4 regions of the Streptomyces amakusaensis genome follow, and region 2 is predicted to be linked to each of the others. Evidence: riboswitches for the same ligand, from Rfam matches in the RefSeq annotation. Region 2 holds a riboswitch; each other region holds the start of a gene.
What was found. Region 2 has a riboswitch for cyclic di-AMP ahead of ABD371_RS08455 (M23 family metallopeptidase). Riboswitches for the same ligand answer to the same signal wherever they lie in the genome.

Region 1 (5,458 bases), on a different contig from region 2:
ACTGACGCGGACCATTGTGTCCCGTCCCACTGACAACACCCGACGCGACCCGGGCGGACGTGTCCGGGCGGGCCTCGCGGGCCGCCGAAAGAGACCGGCCGGAACCCGGGAACTTCGCCAGCTGTCAGCCCGCGTGCATACAGTGGCGGTGCTGGGAAAACAACACCCCAAGCATCGCGATCGAAGGGACGTACATGCCCATGGGTCACACGGCCACAGCGCAGGCCGGATCGGGCGGCCTGACAGCCACGGAGCACCGGCTGGCCAACGGCCTGCGCGTGGTGCTCTCCGAAGACCATCTGACGCCGGTCGCCGCGGTCTGCCTCTGGTACGACGTGGGCTCGCGCCACGAGGTCAAGGGCCGTACCGGACTCGCCCACCTCTTCGAGCACCTGATGTTCCAGGGCTCCAAGCAGGTCCACGGCAACGGCCACTTCGAGCTGGTGCAGGGCGCCGGTGGTTCGCTCAACGGCACCACCAGCTTCGAGCGCACCAACTACTTCGAGACCATGCCCACCCACCAGCTGGAGCTGGCGCTCTGGCTGGAGGCGGACCGGATGGGCTCCCTCCTCGCCGCCCTCGACGACGAGTCGATGGAGAACCAGCGCGACGTCGTCAAGAACGAGCGCCGCCAGCGCTACGACAACGTTCCCTACGGCACCGCGTTCGAGAAGCTGACCGCCCTCGCCTACCCCGAGGGCCACCCGTACCACCACACCCCCATCGGCTCCATGGCCGACCTGGACGCCGCCACCCTGGAGGACGCCCGCGCCTTCTTCCGGACCTACTACGCGCCGAACAACGCGGTGCTGTCGGTCGTCGGCGACATCGACCCGGAGAAGACGCTCGCCTGGGTCGAGAAGTACTTCGGCTCCATCCCCTCCCACGACGGCAAGCAGCCCCCGCGCGACGGCTCCCTCCCGGAGAACATCGGCGAACAGCTGCGCGAGGTCGTCGAGGAGGACGTGCCGGCCAGGGCGCTGATGGCCGCCTACCGGCTGCCCGAGGACGGCACCCGCGAGTGCGACGCCGTCGACCTGGCGCTCACCGTCCTCGGCGGCGGCGAGTCCTCCCGGCTCCACAACCGGCTGGTACGCCGTGACCAGACGGCCGTGGCCGCCGGATTCGGGCTGCTGCGGCTCGCCGGGGCCCCCTCGCTGGGCTGGCTGGACGTGAAGACCTCCGGCGGGGTCGAGGTCCCGCAGATCGAGACGGCCGTCGACGAGGAGCTGGCCCGCTTCGCCGAGGAGGGGCCCACCCCCGAGGAGATGGAGCGCGCCCAGGCACAGCTGGAGCGCGAGTGGCTGGACCGGCTCTCCACCGTCGCCGGCCGCGCCGACGAACTGTGCCGTTACGCGGTGCTCTTCGGCGACCCCCAGCTGGCGCTGACCGCGGTCGAGCGCGTCCTCGACGTCACCGCCGACGAGGTCCGGGCGGTCGCCGCCGCCCGGCTGCGCCCGGACAACCGCGCGGTGCTGGTGTACGAACCGGTCGCCGCCGCCGAGGGCGACCGGCCCGACCAGGAGGCCCCGGCGGACTCCGACACGACCGAGCAGAGCGACGACGAGGAAGGGGCGCGCCAGTGACCGACACCGCCGAGCCGCTGACCACCATGGAGTTCCACCCGCAGCCGCAGGCGGGCCAGGCCAGGCCCTGGGCGTTCCCCGCCCCCGACCGGGGCACCCTGGACAACGGCCTGACCGTGCTGCGCTGTCACCGCCCCGGGCAGCAGGTGGTGGCCGTCGAGCTGAATCTCGACGCCCCGCTCGACGCCGAGCCCGAGGGGCTCGACGGGGTCGCGACCATCATGGCGCGCGCCCTCTCCGAGGGCACCGACAAGCGCTCCGCCGAGGAGTTCGCGGCCGAGCTGGAGCGCTGCGGGGCCACCCTCGACGCCCACGCCGACCACGCCGGCGTCCGGGTCTCGCTGGAGGTGCCGGTCTCCCGGCTGGCCAAGGCGCTCGGGCTGCTCGCCGAGGCGCTGCGCGCGCCCGCCTTCCTCGACAGCGAGATCGAGCGGCTGGTGCGCAACCGGCTGGACGAGATCCCGCACGAGAGCGCGAACCCGGGCCGCCGGGCCGCCAAGGAGCTGTACCGCCAGCTCTTCCCGGCCTCCCTGCGGATCTCCCGCCCCCGGCAGGGCACCGAGGAGACCGTCGCCCGGATCGATTCCGCCGCCGTGCGCGCCTTCTTCGAGGCGCATGTCCGGCCCGCCACCGGCACCGCCGTGATCGTCGGCGATCTGACCGGGGTCGACCTCGACGCCGTGCTCGCCGAGACCCTCGGCGAGTGGACGGGCGACACCGCCGCCCTGCGCCCGGTGCCGGCGGCCGTCGCCGACGACACCGGCCGGGTGGTCATCGTGGACCGCCCCGGCGCGGTCCAGACCCAGCTGCTGATCGGCCGGGTCGGCGCGGACCGCCACGACCGGGTCTGGCCGGCCCAGGTGCTCGGCGCGTACTGCCTCGGCGGCACCCTCACCTCCCGGCTCGACCGGGTGCTGCGCGAGGAGAAGGGCTACACCTACGGGGTGCGCGCCTTCGGCCAGGTGCTGCGCTCGGCCCCCGACGGCTCGGGCACGGCGCTGCTCGGCATCAGCGGCTCGGTGGACACCCCCAACACCGGCCCGGCGCTGGAGGACCTCTGGAAGGTGCTGCGGACGCTCGCGGCCGAGGGGCTCACCGACGCCGAGCGGGATGTCGCCGTGCAGAATCTGGTGGGCGTGGCCCCGCTGCGGTTCGAGACGGCCGCCTCCGTCGCGGGGACGCTGGCCGACCAGGTCGAGCAGTACCTCCCCGACGACTACCAGGCCCAGTTGTACGTCCGGCTGGCCGAGACGGGCACGGTGGAGGCGACGGCCGCGGTCGTCAGCGCCTTTCCCGAGGACCGGCTGGTCACGGTGCTCGTCGGCGACGCCGGGCAGATCGCCGAGTCCGTCAAGGCGCTCGGTATCGGCGAAGTGACCGTTGTCACCGGCTGATTGAGGTCGCGGAGGGAACCCCGGCGGTGATGACCCGCCGGGGTTCCGCCGTTTGATAGTTAAATGCCCCTTTTGATGGCTGATCAGGTGGAAGCTAGCTGTCTGCCCTGTGGCATGTGCAACAAAAATCGCTCTCTGTTTGGCGAAGGAAAGCCCGCGCGCATAGCGTCGGTCCGGCTGTTCGCCCGCTGTACGCCGCACTCGTGGCACGGGCAGCCATCGCCGAATCCCCACAGGGCGCGAGCCCGGGGAGCCGGGGACCCACCGTCCCCAGGGGTGAATCGTGTGCCTTCGCGTCCGCGCGGAGGGACGCGTAGGAGACCTTCCTGCTCCGAACCCGTCAGCTAACCCGGTAGGCGAGAAGGAAGGAAAGGATCAGCCTCTCCATGGCGTTGACCCGCCCCACCGGGAAACACCGTGCCCCGAGCCGTATGACGCGCAGAAGCGCGACCATCGCCGGAGCCGCCACCATCGCCACCACCGGAGTCTGCGGAACCCTCGCCACCCCGGCGGTCGCCGCCGAGACCGGCACCACGGCGTCCATGGAGGACACCGGAACGACCCTGATCCTCGCCGCCGACGCCGAGGCCGACTCCCTCGCCGACGAGGTCGCCGACCAGGCCGCCACCCAGCAGCGCGCGGCCGTCGCCCGGGTCGAGGCCGCGGAGGAGGCCGAGCGCCGCGCCGTGGCCCGCGCCCTGGAGCTCCGCGAGGCCGAGGTCCGTGCCGAGCGTGAGGCCGAGCGGAAGCGGCTCAGCGCCTTCCAGCTCCCCATCGCCGGTTCCCACATCTCCACCGGCTACCAGACCGGCGGCTCGCTCTGGTCCTCCGGCAGCCACTCCGGCATCGACTTCCACGCCTCCTACGGCACCTCCGTGGTCTCCGTCGGCTCGGGCACCGTCGTCGAGGCCGGCTGGGGCGGCGCGTACGGGAACAACGTCGTGATCAGGATGAACGACGGCACCTACACCCAGTACGGCCATCTCGCCTCCGTCGGTGTGGCCGTCGGCCAGGCCGTCGTGCCGGGCCAGCAGATAGGCCTCGCCGGCTCCACCGGCAACTCCACCGGGACGCATCTCCACTTCGAGGCCCGCACCGGCTCCGAGTACGGCTCGGACGTCAACCCGGTCGCCTATCTCCGCGCCCGGGGCGTCTCCCTCTGATCCCTCCCCGGCCGATCCCTGCCCGAGAAGCCAAGCCCTGAAAAAAGCGAAGCCGTGGTGTCCCGCGAACGGGACACCACGGCTTCGCTCCGCCCCGGGGCGGTCAGGGTCGGGTCAGACCGTCTCGGGGAGTTCTTCGAGGCCCTCGGCGACCAGCTTGGCCAGCCGGTCCAGCGCGGCGTCGGCGCCCTCGGCGTCCGAGGCCAGCACGATCTCCTCGCCGCCCTGCGCGCCCAGACCGAGCACCGCGAGCATGGAGGCCGCGTTGACCGGGTTGCCGTCGGCCTTGGCGATCGTGACCGGAACGCCGGAGGCCGTCGTGGCGCGGACGAAGATGGAGGCGGGTCGGGCGTGCAGGCCCTCGGCCCAGCCGACGGTGACGCGGCGCTCAGCCATAGTGTTGCCCTTCGGGGTAAATCGGTTGTCTAGACCAGTGTGCCATGGTACGGGACCGGGGGGCCGCCGTACGCTTTCGGCATGCGGAGCGCGGCTGAGCAGACCTATCCCGATCACTGGGAAGCAGATGTGGTGCTGCGCGACGGGGGCACCGCGCGCGTCAGGCCCATCACCACCGAGGACGCCGGGCGGCTGGTCAGCTTCTACGAACAGGTCTCGGACGAGTCCAAGTACTACCGCTTCTTCGCGCCCTACCCCCAGCTCTCCGCCAAGGACGTCCACCGCTTCACCCACCACGACTACGTGGACCGGGTCGGGCTCGCCGTCACCGTGGGCGGGGAGTTCATCGCGACCGTCCGCTACGACCGGATCGACGCCGCCGGCCGCCCCGCGAGCGCCCCCGCCGACCGGGCCGAGGTCGCCTTCCTCGTCCAGGACGCCCACCAGGGGCGCGGGGTCGCCTCCGCGCTGCTCGAACACATCGCCGCGGTGGCCCGGGAGCGCGGGATCCGGCGGTTCGCCGCCGAGGTGCTGCCCGCGAACACCAAGATGATCAAGGTGTTCCGGGACGCCGGATTCACCCAGCGGCGGAGCTTCGAGGACGGCTCCGTCCATCTCACCCTCGATCTCGAACCCACCGAGAAGTCCCTCGCCGTGCAGCGCGCCCGTGAGCAGCGCGCCGAGGCCCGCTCCGTGCAGCGGCTCCTCGCACCCGGCTCGGTGGCCGTCATCGGCACCGGACGCGCCCCGGGCGGGGTCGGCCGGACCGTGCTCCGCAATCTCGTCGCCAGCGGGTACGAAGGCCGCGTCTACGCGGTGAACAGCGCCTTTCCCGCCTCGTGGCACGAGGTCGACGGGGTGCCCGCGGTCCGCTCCGTCGGCGAGATCACCGGCGAGATCACCGGCGGGCCCGGGGAGA
Region 2 (5,458 bases):
GGTGACAGCGCGCACTACGACTCGCTCACCCCGCACCGGCTCGCTGCCGCCTCCCGCGAGGGGGCCGAGCTGCTCTTCGCCCACACCCTGCTCCAGAGCCCCGACCTCTATCCGCACGCCTGAGCATTCCGCCGTCCGCAGTTCCGTACGCCCGAAAGTCCCGAAAGTGAGGACCGTCATGTCCGAGAACACCGCCGCGCCCCTGCCCGAGAAGCCCAAGTCCAAGGGCAAGCAGGAGGGCAAGTTCCCGATGGGAATGATCGTCCGGCTCTTCGCCTATCTGATCGCGGGCCACATCCTGGCCGGGTTCCTCTATCTGCTGTTCGAGATGGGCGGCAAGTGACGGTCCGCCCGGGCCGCGCCGCCCGACCCGGCCTCAGTCCTCGGTGAGGAGCCGTTCGCGCAGCCGCTCACGGGTCTCGGGGCCGATCCCCAGCCCTTCGGTGAGATAGCGCTCGGTGGTGCCCCAGATCTCCTCGACGGTGTCGAACGCGGCCCGCAGATACTCCGGGCGCGCGTCGAGGAGGGGAGCCATCAGCTCCAGCACCTCCGGGGAGGTCCCGGTCGGGGAGCTGTCGCCGTGGCGCACCCGGTAGCGCTGCCGGGGATCGCCGGACTTGAGATAGTCCGCCTCGACCGCCTCCCACTCCACGCCCACCGCGAGCAGGGCGATCGCTATCGACAGACCGGCCCGGTCCTTGCCCGCCGCGCAGTGCATCAGCGCGGGGACGCTGTCCTCCGCGAGGGCGCGCAGAATCCGGCCCTGCTCGCCGGTCCGCTCCCGGACGATCAGCCGGTACGACTCCTTCATCCGCTCCTCGCCCTTGCCGTCGGCCATGACCGACCGCAGCCGGCCGAGATCGCCGCTGCGGACCATCCTCCAGAACTCCACGCCCTCGGCCGGATCGCTGAGCGGCAGATTCACCTGGCGCACGCCGGGGAGCTCGGCGTCGGCCCCGTCCATCCGGATGTCGGCCGGGGTCCGGAAGTCGAAGATCGTGTGCAGTCCCAGCGTGCTCAGGAAGGCGATGTCGCTCTCCGTCGCGTGGGCGAGGTGGCCGCTGCGGTAGAGCCGCCCGAACCGGGTGCGCCTGCCGTCCGAGGTCGGCAGCCCGCCCACATCGCGGAAATTGCGGACTCCGACCAGCTCGGGCCCGGTCGAGGGGACCTGCGGCAGCTGCTGTGTCACAAAGACTCCTGAAGGTCACTGCCGTCGGCGCGGCTCGCCGACGGCGGAGTGTTCTCGACGATCATCTTGCCTTCCCGGCGTTCTGGGAAGATTCGGGACCGCCCGGCACATACGAATAGAGGCATTAGTCGCTTCTGGCCGAATTGGATTATTGCTCATAACTTGACCCATCTATGGGGTAGATGGGGTGCGGGTGGTGAGCAGGGTCATAGCGGTGACCGTCCGTGGCGGTGTGCCGGAAGCCGTTTTCGACGCAGTGAACGGAGTTGGGGTTCCGGGCTCCACGCAGGGTCACCGGATCCCCCGGGCCCGCGCGCGGTGGATCATCCGGCTCAATCGGAACAGCTTGTTCCGCTCCTGGTGGCTCGTCTACGGTCACGGCCATCCGGACGGACCGCCTCATCCTGCCGCCGACCGGATTCCCATCCCCATCGCCGCGTGGCAGGAGCGGGGGACCCAAGTCAGTACGCCGGCCCGGATCTCCGGACGGCCAGGGCCTGTCTGACGGATCTTGCTGGGCTCGCGGGCCCTGGTCCAGCCTGATCCGTCAGACAGGCCCTGGGGGTGAAGTCGCGCGACGAGCGCGGCCGGGCATCTCCAGCCCGAACCCGACAGCTCACCTCGCAGGCGCCGGAGAGGAACGCCCCATGCCCGCCAAGGGTAAGCACCGCCGTCCCAGAACCAGCACCCTCACCCGCGGCTACGTCGCCGCCCCCGGCGACGGCGCGGCCATCGCGCTGCCGCTGACGGTCGCGACCGGCGCGCACGCGGCGGAGCGGTCGGCCCCGGCCGCCTCGCCCGCCGCCGCTGCCGTGCCCGCCGCTGCCGCGCCCGCCGTGGCCGCCGCGCGGCCCGCCGAAGCCCCCGCCCCCGCCGTCTACCGGGTGGTCGCGGGCGACCACCTCTCCAAGATCGCGGACAAGCACCGGGTCGGCGGCTGGCAGAAGCTGTACGAGAAGAACCGCGCGGCCGTCGGCGACGATCCCTCGCTGATCCACCCCGGCCTCGAACTCACCCTCGGCGGGCGGACCGAGGCGCGGACGCAGGGCACCGCGAGCCAGGGCCGCGCCGCGCGCCCGGCCGCGCCCGCCCCGGCTCCGGCACCCGCCGCCGGCGGCAAGGGCCCGGCCGCGCCCGCCGCGCCCGCCGCCCCGCAGGCGAAGACCGCTCCCGCGCCCGCTCCGGCTGCCGCTGCGGGGCCTTCGGCCCGGCCCGCCGCCCCGGCCCAGGCCCCCGCCCCGGCTCCTGCCCCGGCCGAGCCTGCCGCCGAAGCGCCGGCCGACTCCTCCGGCTACACCACCCCGCTCGCCTCCGCCGCGGTCACCACCGCGTACCGCGCCTCGGGTGCCATGTGGTCCAGCGGCTACCACACCGGCGTCGACTTCGCGGCCCCCACCGGCACCGCCGTACGGTCCGTCGGTCCTGGCACCGTCGTCTCCGCGGGCTGGGCCGGTGCGTACGGCAACGAGGTCGTCATCCGGCACGCCGACGGAACCCACTCGCAGTACGCCCATCTCTCCTCCCTCTCCGTCTCCGCCGGGCAGAGCGTGAGCGGCGGCACCGGGATCGGCCTCTCCGGCTCCACCGGCAACTCCAGCGGCCCTCACCTTCACTTCGAGATCCGCACCGCCGCCGGCTACGGCTCGGACATCGACCCGGTGGCGTATCTCCGCCAGCACGGCGTCTCCCTCTGAAACACCCGAATCCCCTCGTACCGCACCGCGTTGCGAGGGGATTCGGCCGTATTCCCGTCCGGTCGATATCACGCGGTGGTATAGATCACCTCCCGTCAACCCCTCCTTACGGTCGCGTAGGTCACATCTGTAAGGACAAGATGAGTTCTTGTGGCAGACGATTCGAGAACAGAGACCAAGGGCGAGATCGGGTCGTACGCGGCGATCGGTGACAGCTTCACCGAGGGCGTCGGAGACCCCGGACCGGACGGGAGCTACATCGGCTGGGCGGACCGCTTCGCGGTTCTGCTCGCCGATCGCGGGCCCGAGCACACATTCCGCTACGCCAATCTGGCGGTGCGGGGCCGTCTCCTCGATCAGATCGTCGCGGAGCAGGTGCCGAGGGCCAGGGAGCTCGCTCCCGACCTGGTGTCGTTCTGTGCCGGGGGCAATGACATCATCCGGCCGGGCAGCGACCCCGACGATGTGGCCGAGCGCTTCGAGCGCGCGGTCGCCGACCTCACCAACGCCGTCGGCACGGTGATGGTCACCACCGGATTCGACACCCGTGGGGTGCCGGTCCTGCGCCATCTGCGGGGCAAGGTCGCCACCTACACCGCGCATGTACGAGCCATCGCCGACCGGTACGGCTGCCCCGTGCTCGATCTGTGGTCGCTCCGGTCGGTGCAGGACCGGCGCGCCTGGGACGGCGACCGGCTCCATCTCTCCCCCGAGGGGCACACCCGCGTCGCCCTCCGCGCCGCCCAGGTGCTCGGGCTCGACATCCCGGCCGACCCCGACCAGCCGTGGCCCCCGCTGCCCCCGCGCGGCACCCTGGAAGTACGGCGCGACGACATTCACTGGGCCCGTGAGCACCTCGGGCCCTGGATCGGCCGCAGACTGCGCGGCGAGAGCTCGGGCGACCACATCGAGGCCAAGCGCCCCGATCTGCTCCCGCTCTGAGGCATGGCGCGACCTTCGGGCCTCTTGTCCGGACCGGGCAAGAGGCCCTACCCAGGGCGGCCGATCGTCACGGACACCGGCCCGGCGGCCGGCCGCCGGGCCGGGATCCGCTCCAGCACACCGCCCGCGAAGACGTCGTACAGCGGCAGCGACTCCAGATGGACATAGCCGATGTGACAGTCGCAGACCGCGCGCGGACAGGCCCGGGGCCCCAGCGCCGCGCGGTAGGAACCGTCGTAGAGATTCCCCAGCTCCTCCCGGACGAAGTGGCAGCGGCGCACCGTGCCCTCGCCGTCCACCGAGATCACCGAGGCACCTGTGCGACAGGGCAGCCCCGCCGACCGGTGCGGATCGCGGCTGTACGGGAAGAGACCGTCCAGCTCCGTCCACTCGGCGGCCTCCGCGTCCGTGTAGCGGTGCCCCTCCGCCGCGTTCACCCAGAGATAGACGCGCTCGGGCAGCTCGGCGCGGAGCCTGCGGGCATGCTCCAGATGCTCGGGCAGCCCCACCGTGCCGACGCTGAACCGGACCCCGAGCCGGTCCAGCTCATGGCACTTGCCGAGGAAACGGTCATAAGGCGTCTGCCCCGGGTGGTAGGTGCACCAGAGCGCGACGCTCTCCCGGTCGGCCTCGGCGAGCCAGTCGGTACGGCAGCTCAGATTGGTCTGGATCGCCACCCGCCGCACCTGCGGCAGCCGGGACAGCTCGACGAGCGCGCGCCGGTACCAGGACCGGGTCAGCCCCTCGCCCCACGGGGTGAACAGCACCGACAGCCGGTCCTCGGTCCCCGCCGCCACCCAGGCGGTGAACCGCTCCAGCGCCGCCCGGTCCGCCCGCAGCCGCTCCGTGCTGTCGCGCCGCTTGGCGAACGGGCAGTACGGACAGTCGTAGTCGCAGGAGGAGAGCGGTCCCCGGTAGAGAACGGTCAGATCCATGGCGTCACTCACCTCGGCTCGTACTCGGCCATCGCCGAGCGCACGGACGGCGAGAACAGCTCCGGCCCCAGCGCGTCCGAGTACGCCAGCCCCAGCTCGCTGAGTCTGAGCAGCCCCGGCTCCCGGTCCCCGTCGAGCCAGCCCAGCTCCGTGAACCGCGCCAGCTCGACCCCGAAGTCCTCCTCCGGGGCGGTCCCGAACCGCTCGCGGTAGCCGCCCGTCTCCATGCCCCGGGCCTGGAGCAGCGACTGGAGCAGATGACGTCTGCGGGCCTCGTCCTCGTCCACCCGGATGCCGGTCTCGGCCCTGCCGAAGTCCTCCGTGGCGGTGTAGGCGTCGATGATGCCGCGTATCTCGCCCATGTTCACCGCGTAGTCGAACGAGTAGTGGAGGCGTGAGGTGTACGAGCGGGCGCCGCAGCCCAGACCGATCATGCCGTCGGTCTGGCAGGCGTAGTCGTCCGCGCCCCGCACGGGCGCGTCCAGTCTGCGGAACATCCGCATCGACAGCTGCTCGTACCCCCGTGACAGCAGATGGTCCCGGCCCTGCCGGTAGAGCGCCAGCCGCCGCGCGTCCCAGGACGCGTCGCTCTCCGTCTCCGCGCCCGTACCCGTTCCCGCCCTTGTCCGGCCCATCCCGGTCAGCGGCCTGATGTACAGCGGGTAGAGATACAGCTCCTCGGGCCGCCAGGCGAGCGC
Region 3 (5,458 bases), on a different contig from region 2:
GGACCACTCTCCACAAGACCGAGCGAGGGGAAGAGCTGATGGCCGAGGAAGTGCTCGACGGCTTCGATCACACGAAGTACGAGAAGGAGGTGACCGAGCGCTGGGGGCGGGAGGCGTACCGGCGCGGCGACCGGTGGTGGGGCTCGCTCGGCGAGGCGGAGCGGCGGGAGCACCAGCGGGAGCAGACCGCCGTGGCGGAGGACTTCGCCCGCGCGCTGGCGGCCGGGCTGGCCGCCGACGGCGACGAGGTGCAGGAGATCGCCGGCCGGCAGTACCGCTGGCTCTCGGTGGTGAGCGCTCCCTCGAAGAGCCATTTCATCGGACTCGGGGAGATGTACGTCACAGATGAGCGGTTCGCCGCCCACTATGACCGGCACGGGGCGGGCACGGCGGCCTTCGTCCGCGAGGCGATGAGGGTGTTCGGCGAGCGGAATCTGACCGATTGAGGGGTCGGGAAGCCCGGGTTTTCCGGCCTCTCCAAGCTTCCACGGGCCGGTGAAAGCGGGCGAAAAGGGCAGTAAGCGGCGAGTTTTTACCCGCCGGAGGGCCCGGGGCCCGGGGGCGCTCCCCGGGCCCCGGGGGAAAGTGGAGAGGACCGCGCTCCGGATGGCGTAGAGTTGTGTTTACCGACGCGGGGTGGAGCAGCTCGGTAGCTCGCTGGGCTCATAACCCAGAGGTCGCAGGTTCAAATCCTGTCCCCGCTACTGAAAGACCGTGGCCCGGAACTTCTGAGAAGAAGTTCCGGGCCACGGTCGTTTTCTTTTGTGGGTGCCGCTTTGTTCGCCCGGTTGGACGGCGGCGGCTCGCACCGATGCCCGCTTACGGCGAGCCTGAGGGTGCGGGGCAACCGTGCCCGCAGCCGTCTCGGCGACGCACCGGTCGGGAGAGCCCCCTTGGCGCAGCAGGAGGAGCAGCCCAGCGGCGTCGCCCGCCGCTTCGTCCGGATGCTGCCCGCGCTGATGATCGCGGGCGGGGTGATCTTCGATCTGCTCACCCCGCCCCGGTACACGGCCGCGCCGATGTTCGCCGCCGCCCCGCTGATCGCGGCCCCGTTCTTCTCCTGGCTCACCACCCTGTGGACCGGGATCGCGGCGACCGCCGCGGTGATCGGGCTCCACTTCTACAAGAGCATGCTGGCCGAGCCGATGGCCTACACCGAGCTGGCCACCGTGATCACCGTCTCCGGTCTGGCCCTGCTCATCAACCGGGTCATCCGGCGCGGCAGCGAGCGGCTGGCCTCCGCCCGGGTGATCGCCGAGACCGCCCAGCGGGCCGTGCTGCCCACCCCCGCCGAGGAGATCGGCGGCCTGAGGATCGCCGCGCGCTACGAGGCGGCGCTCGCGGACGCGTTCATCGGCGGCGATCTCTTCGCCGTACAGGACACCCCGCACGGCGTACGGCTGGTGGTCGGCGACGTACGGGGCAAGGGGCTGGGCGCGGTGGAGGCGGTGGCGGTCGCCATCGGCGCCTTCCGGGAGGCCGCCGAGCAGGAGAGTTCGCTGGAGGGGGTGACCGGGCGGCTGGAGCGGGCGCTGACCCGGGAGTCCCACCGGCGGGAGACCCTGGACGCCGCCGAGGCCTTCACCACCGCCGTGCTCGCCGAGATCCCGCGCGGCGGCGGCGTCCTGCGGCTGGTGAACCGGGGCCACCCCGCGCCGCTGCTGCTGTACGCGGACGGCGGGCTGGTCTCCCTGGAGCCCGCCGAGTACGCGCTGCCGCTCTCCATGGGCGAGCTGGGGGTACGGCCGGACCGGGCCGAGGAGTACCCGCTGCCGCCGGGGGCCACACTGCTGCTCTACACCGACGGGCTCTCCGAGGCGCGGAACGCGCGGGGCGAGTTCTACGACCCGGTGCTGCGGCTGCGCGGGCGGATCTTCCCCGGCCCGGGGGAGCTGCTGGACGAGCTGCTCGACGACGTACGGCGGCACACCGGCGGGGGGTCGACGGACGACATGGCCCTGCTCGCGGTGGTCCGGGCACCGGAGCGTCCGCCTCCGGCGGGGGCCGGTCCGGGCGTGCTCTGGCCGTGAAGGTGACATAAAGGTCTGCACTGTGCGTAGCCGAAACGCAGCCCTCTGATAACAATTGATACACTGTCAGTTTCGCGAAGGTTTCCGACGGTGGCTCAAGTCGCCCGAATCCGCCCGCATGTGTCCGGGTAAGTTCATGGCAAAGTAATTAAAGATCACTGGGAACAACTTGGAATCCGGTCCGCGTGTCTATTAACGTTCGATAACGCAGCGCGGTCGTCCCAGCCGTCGTCAGGACGGCGCCGCGCGCGAGCGCCGAATTCCGCAAGGGAACCGGGGAACCACCAATTGGGGTGAATCGGGCTTGGCTCGCCGTGCGGTGCGCGGTGTGCGAGGCCCGTAGGAGACCTTCCTGCTCCGAACCCGTCAGCTAACCCGGTAGGCGAGAAGGAAGGAAAGGAGTGCGCCTCAGTGGCGTCCAACACCCCTGCCCCGGAATCGCCTTTCAGGACCGGTGTCTTCAGCGAGGGCGGAGCCGCACCGTCCGTCGGTGAGTGGAACCCCACCGCCGAGACCGTCCGTCCGGTGCGCGGCCGGCACCGTCATCGTGTGATGAAGCAGCGCGGCGGATTCGCCCGCAGCTCCACCGTGCTCGGCGTCGGCGTGATTGCGGCCGTCGGCGCGGGCGGCATCGCCACCGCGCAGAACAAGCCGGCCGTCTCGATATCCCTCCCCGACGCGCTCGTCGACTCCCTGCCCGACGTCGAAGACCTTCCCGGCGTCGGGTCTTTCATGTCCGACGACGCGGCCGAGCCGGACACCGCCGACACCGCGGACACCGCCTCGTACGAGACGATGGGCGGCATCGGCGAGGAGGTCGGCGCTTCCCGGACCACCGCCGCCGAGGCGCTGCGCTCCCGGATCCTGGAGCAGGCCGAGGAGCAGCAGGCGGGAGCCGAGGCCGCTGCCACGGCCGCCGCCGAGAAGGCCGCGGCGGAGAAGGCGGCCAAGGCCGCCGAGAAGGCGGAGAGGGAAGCCGAGAAGGAAGCCGAGGAGAAGGCGAAGAAGAAGGCCGAGGCCGAGGCCGCTGCGAAGAAGGCCGAGGAGAAGAAGGCCGCCGACGCCGCCGCCGCGAAGGCGGCGGAGAAGGCCGAGGCCGAGCGCGTCGCCAAGCTCACCGGGAGCTTCTCCCTGCCGACCTCCTCGTACCGGATCACCGCCACCTACGGTCAGTCCGGCCCGATGTGGTCCTCCGGCCAGCACACCGGCCTCGACTTCGCCGCTCCGGCCGGGACCCCGGTCAAGGCCGTGGGCGGTGCCACCGTCAAGTCCGCCGGCTGGTCCGGGGCGGCGTACGGCTATCTGATCGTGCTCCAGCTCTCCGACGGCACGGAGGCCTGGTACGCGCACCTGTCCTCGATGACCGTGAGCGCCGGCCAGAAGGTGGCCCCCGGCGAGACCATCGGCCGGGTCGGCTCCACCGGCAACTCCTCCGCCCCGCATCTGCACCTGGAGATCAAGACCTCGGGCGGCTCGGGCATCGACCCGATGGCCTGGCTGCGGGGCAAGGGCCTCACGGTCTGACCCACGGCCCGAGCCACGGCCCGATTCACCGTCCGGCTCACGCTTTGACCGCTCAGCGCCGGTACGGGTTGTAGCCCTCGTAGTCACGGTGGGGCGGCGGGACCCACACCCGGCCCGTCGCCCTCGCCGCGTACGTCAGCGCCGGGGCCGCCACCTCCTTCCGCTGCCACATGTGGTGCAGCAGCTCCTGCTCACGGGCGACGAAGTCGGGGTCGGCGGCTCCCCGGCCCGCCCGGTGCCGCAGAAAGGCCAGCGAGGTCGCGAACCGCTGGTACTCGGAGACCGTGTGCGCGGCGGCGGCCCCCAGTGTCCGGCGGGCCATGTCACGGGCCGAGGCGCGCGCCTTCATCGAGGAGAGCGCCTGCGGCTCGGCGGGCGAGAGCCAGCCGGCCGCCGCGTAGGCGGGCAGCTCGGCCGCTATCGTCCGCAGCTCCCGCTGCCGGGTCCAGACGGTCAGCCAGGTCAGCAGCGCGAACGTGGGGACCATGAACATCCCGTACACCGCGTAGAAGCCCCACGGGCCCCAGTACGAGGCCGAGCCGTTCCACAGCGCGTGCATGCCCATCGACAGTACGAGGCCGAGCAGCGGCAGCGCCCACCGGCGGAACCGCCGATGGCGCGGGGCCAGCGCGGCGATGCCGAAGCCGATGCCGGTCAGCATGGTGAAGAGCGGGTGGGCGAACGGCGACATGACGATCCGGACGAAGAACGTCGCGGCCGTCACCGACTCCAGCCCGGAGTGGCCCAGCTCCTGGTCCTCGCCGAAGGCGGTGCCGAGATAGAGGATGTTCTCGGTGAAGGCGAAGCCGGTCGCGGTGAGACCGGCCACCACCACACCGTCGACGATCCCGGTGAAGTGCCGGCGGCGGAAGATGAAGATCAGCAGGATCGCCACCGCTTTCGCGGACTCCTCCACCACCGGTGCGATGACCGTCGCGCCGAGGCCCTCCGCGCTGTTGGGGTCGGCGGTGGCGGTCGCTATCCAGCGCACCGCGAAGGAGTTCGCCAGGATCGCCACCAGGGCGGCGGCGAACGCGCCCCAGGCGAAGGCGAAGATCAGATTCCGCCAGGGGCCCGGCTCGACCCGGTCCAGCCAGCGGAAGGCGGCGACGAGCAGCGGCACGGGGAGCGTGGCCAGCCCGAGCCCGACGAGGAAGCCCTCCGGGCCGGTCTCCTCCCGTACGAGGGCGAGGATGACCAGCGCGCAGAGAGCGAGCACGATGATCGGGAGGCCCGCCCTGACCGCCTTGCTCTGCCAGATCCGGGCGGCGCGCGGCTTGTAGCGCCAGCGGGCCCGCTCGGGCACGGCGTCGAACAGCGGCTCCTGGCCACAGGCCGGGACGGCGGGTCCCGAACCGGCCTGCCCGGGGACGGCCGGGGCCGCCGCCGGGGCATGGGCCGGCCGGGGCGGCGAATGGGCGGGCGGCGCATGCGCGGGCGGACAGGGCTGTGAGGGCTGTGCTGACGGCTCGGACACCCCACGACCCTAAAGGCGAGCACCGACAACTGACGACGCCCATTCCGTGATCACGGCGGGCGCTCACCTCTCGTACCCCACACGTCCCAGGGGAAACAGGGGCGCGAGAGGTACGTCCTGGTCAGCTGGTCAGCCGGTCAGCCGGTCAGCCGGTCTGCGGTGCCGGGCCCTGGGCTGCCGCCGCCGTCGTCGCCGTCCGGCGGAACAGCAGATCGTGGACGAGGTGGCCCTTGTCCAGGCCCTGTCCCTCGAAACGGGTCAGCGGACGGAAGTCGGGGCGCGGCGCGTAACCGCCGTCCTCCTGGGTGTTCTCGAAGTCCGGATGGGCGGAGAGCACCTCCAGCATCTGCTCCGCGTACGGCTCCCAGTCGGTCGCGCAGTGCAGCACGCCGCCCGGCTTGAGCGACTTCGCCGCGAGGGTGAGGAA
Region 4 (5,458 bases), on a different contig from region 2:
AGCCCGGCTTCTCGACCTCGTACAGATCATGGACCGGATCCGCGCCGAGTGCCCCTGGGCCTCCGAGCAGACCCACCAGGGCCTCGCCAAGTACGGCATCGAGGAGGCGTACGAACTGGTCGAGGCGATCGAGGAGGGCGACCGCGACGAACTGCGCGAGGAGCTGGGGGACGTACTCCTCCAGGTCGTCTTCCACGCGCGGATCGCGGAGGAGGACGGCGAGGAGCCCTTCTCCGTGGACGACGTGGCCGGGACGCTCGTGGAGAAGCTGATCCACCGGCACCCCCATGTCTTCGGCGACGCCCGTGCCGAGACCCCCGAGGAGGTCCAGGCGCACTGGCTGCGGACGAAGGCCGCCGAGAAGGACCGCGACTCGGTCACCGACGGCGTCCCGCTGGGCCAGCCCGGTCTGGCGCTGGCGGCCAAGCTCGCCTTCCGGGCGCGCAAGGCGGGCCTCACGGTCCCGCCGCCCGCCGGTGAGGGCATCGGGTACGAGCTGCTCGCCCTCGCCGTACGCGCGGAGGAGTCCGGCACCGACCCGGAGACGGCGCTGCGCGCGGCCGGCCGCGCCTACCGCGACGCGATCCGGGCGGCCGAGGGACAGCCGACCCGGTAGAACACACACACCCCGCCCGGCCCGGCGGAGGCCGGGCGGGCCCGGGCCCCGCCCTGCGGATACCGTCGGGGAGTGAGCAGCACCCCCGCCCCCGGCACCACCCCCACCTCCTCCCCCGGATCCGCCCCCGCCCCCGGACCCGTCCCCGAACTCTTCAGCTGGGAGTTCGCCACCGACCCCTACCCGGCCTACGCCTGGCTCCGCGAGCACGCCCCGGTCCATCGCACCGAACTCCCCAGCGGCGTCGAGGCCTGGCTCGTCACCCGCTACGCCGACGCCCGGCAGGCCCTCGCCGACCAGCGGCTGTCGAAGAATCCGGCGCACCACGACGAGCCCGCGCACGCCAAGGGGAAAACCGGTATTCCGGGGGAGCGCAAGGCCGAGCTGATGACTCATCTGCTCAATATCGACCCGCCGGACCACACCCGGCTGCGGCGGCTGGTGTCCAAGGCCTTCACCCCGCGCACGGTGGCCGAATTCGCCCCCCGGGTGCAAGAACTGACCGATCAGCTCATCGACGGTTTCCTGGAGCGGGGCGAGGCCGATCTGATCCATGAGTTCGCTTTTCCGCTGCCCATTTACGCCATCTGTGACCTGCTGGGCGTTCCCCGCGAAGACCAGGACGACTTCCGCGACTGGGCGGGAATGATGATTCGTCACGGCGGCGGCCCCCGGGGCGGTGTGGCCCGCTCGGTGAAGAAAATGCGCGGCTATCTCGTCGAGCTGATTCACCGCAAACGCGAGAACCTCGGAGACGATCTGATCTCCGGGCTGATCCGGGCCAGTGACCACGGCGAGCATCTCACCGAGAACGAGGCCGCCGCGATGGCCTTCATTCTTCTCTTCGCCGGTTTCGAGACCACCGTCAATCTCATCGGCAACGGCGTCTACTCACTGCTCCGCAATCCGGGGGAGCGGGAGCGCCTCCAGGCGTCCCTGGCGGCGGGCGAGACAGGACTGCTGGAGACCGGTGTCGAGGAACTGCTGCGCCACGACGGTCCGGTGGAGGTGGCCACCTGGCGGTTCGCCACGGAGGATCTCGTCATCGGCGGCGAGCGGATCGCGGCGGGCGACCCCGTGCTCGTGGTGCTGGCCGCCGCCGACCGGGATCCCGACCGGTTTGACGAACCGGACGTTCTCGACCTTTCCCGGCGTGACAATCAGCACTTGGGATACGGCCACGGCATCCACTACTGCCTCGGTGCGCCGCTCGCCAGGCTGGAGGGACAAACCGCCATCGCGACCCTGCTCAGAAGGTTGCCGGACCTCCGTCTGGCCGCCGATCCGGCCGATTTGAGGTGGCGCGGCGGGCTGATTATGCGTGGATTGCGCACCCTGCCGGTGGAGTTCGGGAGCCGTTGAAACGGCACTGAACTGACACTCCGTCATCATTGTGACTTTCGCGTGATCTCCGCTGCATCGACTTGTGACTCATGTTCGAGTGCGGCTACGTTCACCCCGTCTCAAGCAGTCAGGCGAAAGGCAACCGCATGCTCTCCGGTAATGGGCGACATCGCCGACCCCGTCAGGTCCCGGCCCTCGTTGTCGCGGCAGGGGTGACGGGCTCCGCCATCGCGATCCCGCTGCTCGGCGCGGGATCGGCCACCGCGGCCGAGTCCACGACATGGGACCGGGTCGCGGAGTGCGAGAGCGGCGGCGCGTGGAGCGCCGACACCGGCAACGGCTACTACGGCGGACTCCAGTTCTCGCAGGCCACCTGGGAGGCGTTCGGCGGTACGGACTACGCCTCCCGCGCCGACCTCGCCAGCCGCTCGCAGCAGATAGCCGTGGCGGAGAAGGTCCTCGCCGCGCAGGGCGCGAAGGCGTGGGCCTCCTGCGCCGAGATGGCCGGGCTCACCACCAAGGCCGGCGGCGGCTCGGAGCCGTCCGCAGCCCCGGCCGAGCCGAAGAAGGCCGAGCGCTCCGCCACGGAGTCCGCCGCTCCGGCCCCCGCCGAGACCCAGGGCGTGGGCAGCGGCGCGGACCGCGCAGGCGGCACCGGCCCCGGCGCGGACCGGGAGAAGGCCAAGGACGCCGCCGAGGCCGTCAAGGACGCGGCCAAGGGCCAGGACAAGGAGAAGGGCCCCGGCAAGCACCGCGGCGAGCCCGCGAAGGAGCCGGCCGCCCCGCAGCGGACCGCCGACTCCGGCGAGCGGGCCGGCGGGGACGCCGGTTCGGCCGCGGGCGGCCCGCCCCGCGCCGACGAACAAGGCGAGCAGGGCGATCAGGGCGAGCAGGGCGCACGGGCCGGTCAGGGCGAGCCGGCCTCGGAGGGGACGGACGCCTCCGGCGACCCGGTCGCCGAGCGCGAGGCCGACCCCGGCCATGTCTCCCGCGGCGACTCCCCGGCCCGCGACGGCGTCACCCGGACGCCCGGCACGGGAGAGAAGGCGGAGGAGAAGGCGGGCGGGAAGGCCGGAGAGGGGAAGGACGGCGCGTACACCGTCCGGCCCGGCGACAGCCTCTGGGCCATCGCGCAGGCACAGAAGCTCGACGGCGGCTGGAACGCCCTCTACGAGGAGAACAAGGAGACGGTGGGCGGCGACCCCGACCTCATCCACCCCGGCCAGAGCCTCGACCTCGCCGCACAGCAGGGGTAGTTAGGGCGCTTCTGTCCTAGTTTGCTCGAATGAGACAAGCATCTCTTTGTCGCATTGGATGCGAAACGCTAAGTGGAATCGCTCATTCCATCCCCGACCTGCGGAAACGCCAGGTACCGGAGTGATGGGATGGGCGATTTCTCCCCGTTGTGCTCCTTTGAACAACAGGGAGAGCTGCGTCTACGGTTCGAACCGCTCGCCACCGCGGGCCCCGTCGACCGTCACGCCGAATCCTGCCGTCGGTCGAAGGGAATCGACGCTTGAGTGCGCCGAAGGCAGGAGCGGGGGACCCAGGTAGGCGCCGGGCACCGGCCGTTGGAGACGACGGCGGGAACCGGCTTGGGGTGAAGCCGCGCGCTAGGACGCGCGGCCGGGCAACTCACTTGGCCCGAACCCGACAGCTCACCTCGCAGGCGTCGGTGAGGAGAAGTTCCATGCTGTTTTCCGGCAAGGGCAAGCACCGTCGCCCGTCCAAGGCTGTCCGCGTCGTCACGTTCGCCGGTGTCACCGGCGCGGCCGTCGCCGCCCCGCTGATCGGCGCGAGCACCGCGTCCGCGGCCACCGCCGCCGAGTGGGACAAGGTCGCCCAGTGCGAGTCCGGCGGCAACTGGTCCATCAACACCGGCAACGGTTACTACGGCGGCCTCCAGTTCTCGGCCTCCACCTGGGCCGCGTACGGCGGCACCGCCTACGCCCCCACCGCCGACAAGGCGACCAAGGCCCAGCAGATCCAGACCGCCGAGAAGGTCCTCGCCGGCCAGGGCAAGGGCGCGTGGCCGAGCTGTGGCGTCGGCCTCTCCAACACCCCGTACACCGGCACCACCCCGGCCCCGGCCCCGGTCAAGCAGGCCCCCAAGCAGCAGGCCCAGCCCCAGCAGCAGGCGCCGCAGCAGCAGGCCCAGCCCCAGCAGCAGCGCGCCGAGGTCCCGACCACCCGCTCCGAGCGCGCCCAGGCCCCCGCCCCGGCCCCGCAGGCCGCGCAGCCCCAGTCGAAGCCCGCCGCCAAGGTCCAGGGCTTCCAGAAGGGCGACGGCGAGTACGAGGTCAAGGCCGGCGACACCCTCAGCACCATCGCCGCGGCCGAGAAGGTCGACGGCGGCTGGGGCGAGCTGTTCCAGCTGAACAAGGACATCGTCCAGGACGCCGATGTCATCTACCCGGGCCAGCTGCTCGACCTGAGCTGATCCGCCCCTCCCTTTGTGGAGCGTCTTTGGGAAAAGGCGCTCTCCGGGCAGTGGACCACCCCGGTCCGGCGCGCTTCCCCCGAACGCGCCGGGCCGGGGTGCTATTCGTCGAGGGTCTCGTTACCAGTCGGTAAAAGCGGGTTCTTCCGTCTCGGGGGGCGGGCATCCGCCGGGTGTGACCCGCTGGACGGTTAGGCTCTTGTCGCAAGGCCAATGAGACCCTGCATTCCATGCGTCACATCCCATAAGGAGATGCTCGTGCCGTCCATCGACGTCGTCGTAGCCCGGGAAATCCTGGACTCCCGAGGCAACCCCACGGTCGAGGTCGAGGTTGGCCTCGACGACGGCAGCACCGGCCGTGCTGCCGTTCCCTCCGGTGCTTCCACCGGAGCCTTCGAAGCCATCGAGCTTCGTGACGGCGACCAGAACCGCTACCTCGGCAAGGGCGTCGAGAAGGCCGTCCTCGCCGTCATCGAGCAGATCGGCCCCGAGCTGGTCGGCTACGACGCCACCGAGCAGCGCCTGATCGACCAGGCCATGTTCGACCTGGACGCCACCGACAACAAGGGCTCGCTCGGCGCCAACGCCATCCTCGGCGTCTCCCTCGCCGTGGCGCACGCCGCCTCCGAGGCCTCCGACCTGCCGCTCTTCCGCTACCTCGGCGGCCCGAACGCGCACCTGCTGCCCGTTCCGATGATGAACATCCTGAACGGCGGCTCGCACGCCGACTCCAACGTGGACATCCAGGAGTTCATGATCGCCCCGATCGGCGCGGAGTCCTTCTCCGAGGCGCTGCGCTGGGGCGCGGAGGTCTACCACACCCTCAAGAAGGTCCTGAAGCAGAAGGGCCTCTCCACCGGCCTCGGCGACGAGGGCGGCTTCGCGCCGAACCTCGACTCCAACCGGGCCGCGCTCGACCTCATCCTCGAGGCGATCAAGGAGGCCGGTTACACCCCCGGCCAGGACATCGCGCTCGCGCTCGACGTCGCCGCCTCCGAGTTCTACAAGGACGGCGTCTACTCCTTCGAGGGCAAGTCCCGCACCGCCGCCGAGATGAC

Region 1: it holds a riboswitch for cyclic di-AMP, as region 2 does, so the genes downstream of both, ABD371_RS26990 (M23 family metallopeptidase) here and ABD371_RS08455 (M23 family metallopeptidase) in region 2, are expected to answer to the same signal.
Region 3: it holds a riboswitch for cyclic di-AMP, as region 2 does, so the genes downstream of both, ABD371_RS34785 (M23 family metallopeptidase) here and ABD371_RS08455 (M23 family metallopeptidase) in region 2, are expected to answer to the same signal.
Region 4: it holds a riboswitch for cyclic di-AMP, as region 2 does, so the genes downstream of both, ABD371_RS00455 (transglycosylase family protein) here and ABD371_RS08455 (M23 family metallopeptidase) in region 2, are expected to answer to the same signal.

The regions. Positions count from the first base shown of each region.
Region 1 is NZ_BAAASB010000017.1:73,861-79,318, reverse strand. It holds gene ABD371_RS27000 (M16 family metallopeptidase) at 201-1,586, shown strand; gene ABD371_RS26995 (M16 family metallopeptidase) at 1,613-2,980, shown strand; cyclic di-AMP (ydaO/yuaA leader) riboswitch at 3,191-3,353, shown strand; gene ABD371_RS26990 (M23 family metallopeptidase) at 3,367-4,143, shown strand; gene ABD371_RS26985 (HPr family phosphocarrier protein) at 4,258-4,539, opposite strand; gene ABD371_RS26980 (bifunctional acetate--CoA ligase family protein/GNAT family N-acetyltransferase) at 4,621-5,458, shown strand, end outside.
Region 2 is NZ_BAAASB010000004.1:205,291-210,748, reverse strand. It holds gene ABD371_RS08470 (XRE family transcriptional regulator) at 1-123, shown strand, start outside; gene ABD371_RS08465 (DUF6126 family protein) at 179-343, shown strand; gene ABD371_RS08460 (tyrosine-protein phosphatase) at 377-1,189, opposite strand; cyclic di-AMP (ydaO/yuaA leader) riboswitch at 1,612-1,832, shown strand; gene ABD371_RS08455 (M23 family metallopeptidase) at 1,837-2,883, shown strand; gene ABD371_RS08450 (SGNH/GDSL hydrolase family protein) at 3,034-3,825, shown strand; gene ABD371_RS08445 (STM4011 family radical SAM protein) at 3,873-4,760, opposite strand; gene ABD371_RS08440 (STM4012 family radical SAM protein) at 4,769-5,458, opposite strand, start outside.
Region 3 is NZ_BAAASB010000040.1:15,980-21,437, reverse strand. It holds gene ABD371_RS34800 (MerR family transcriptional regulator) at 1-446, shown strand, start outside; tRNA gene ABD371_RS34795 (tRNA-Met) at 631-704, shown strand; gene ABD371_RS34790 (PP2C family protein-serine/threonine phosphatase) at 945-2,030, shown strand; cyclic di-AMP (ydaO/yuaA leader) riboswitch at 2,274-2,430, shown strand; gene ABD371_RS34785 (M23 family metallopeptidase) at 2,442-3,554, shown strand; gene ABD371_RS34780 (PrsW family intramembrane metalloprotease) at 3,607-4,872, opposite strand; gene trmB (tRNA (guanosine(46)-N7)-methyltransferase TrmB) at 5,177-5,458, opposite strand, start outside.
Region 4 is NZ_BAAASB010000001.1:104,407-109,864, reverse strand. It holds gene ABD371_RS00470 (nucleoside triphosphate pyrophosphohydrolase) at 1-616, shown strand, start outside; gene ABD371_RS00465 (cytochrome P450 family protein) at 689-1,978, shown strand; gene ABD371_RS00460 (transglycosylase family protein) at 2,107-3,216, shown strand; cyclic di-AMP (ydaO/yuaA leader) riboswitch at 3,474-3,647, shown strand; gene ABD371_RS00455 (transglycosylase family protein) at 3,651-4,400, shown strand; gene eno (phosphopyruvate hydratase) at 4,659-5,458, shown strand, end outside.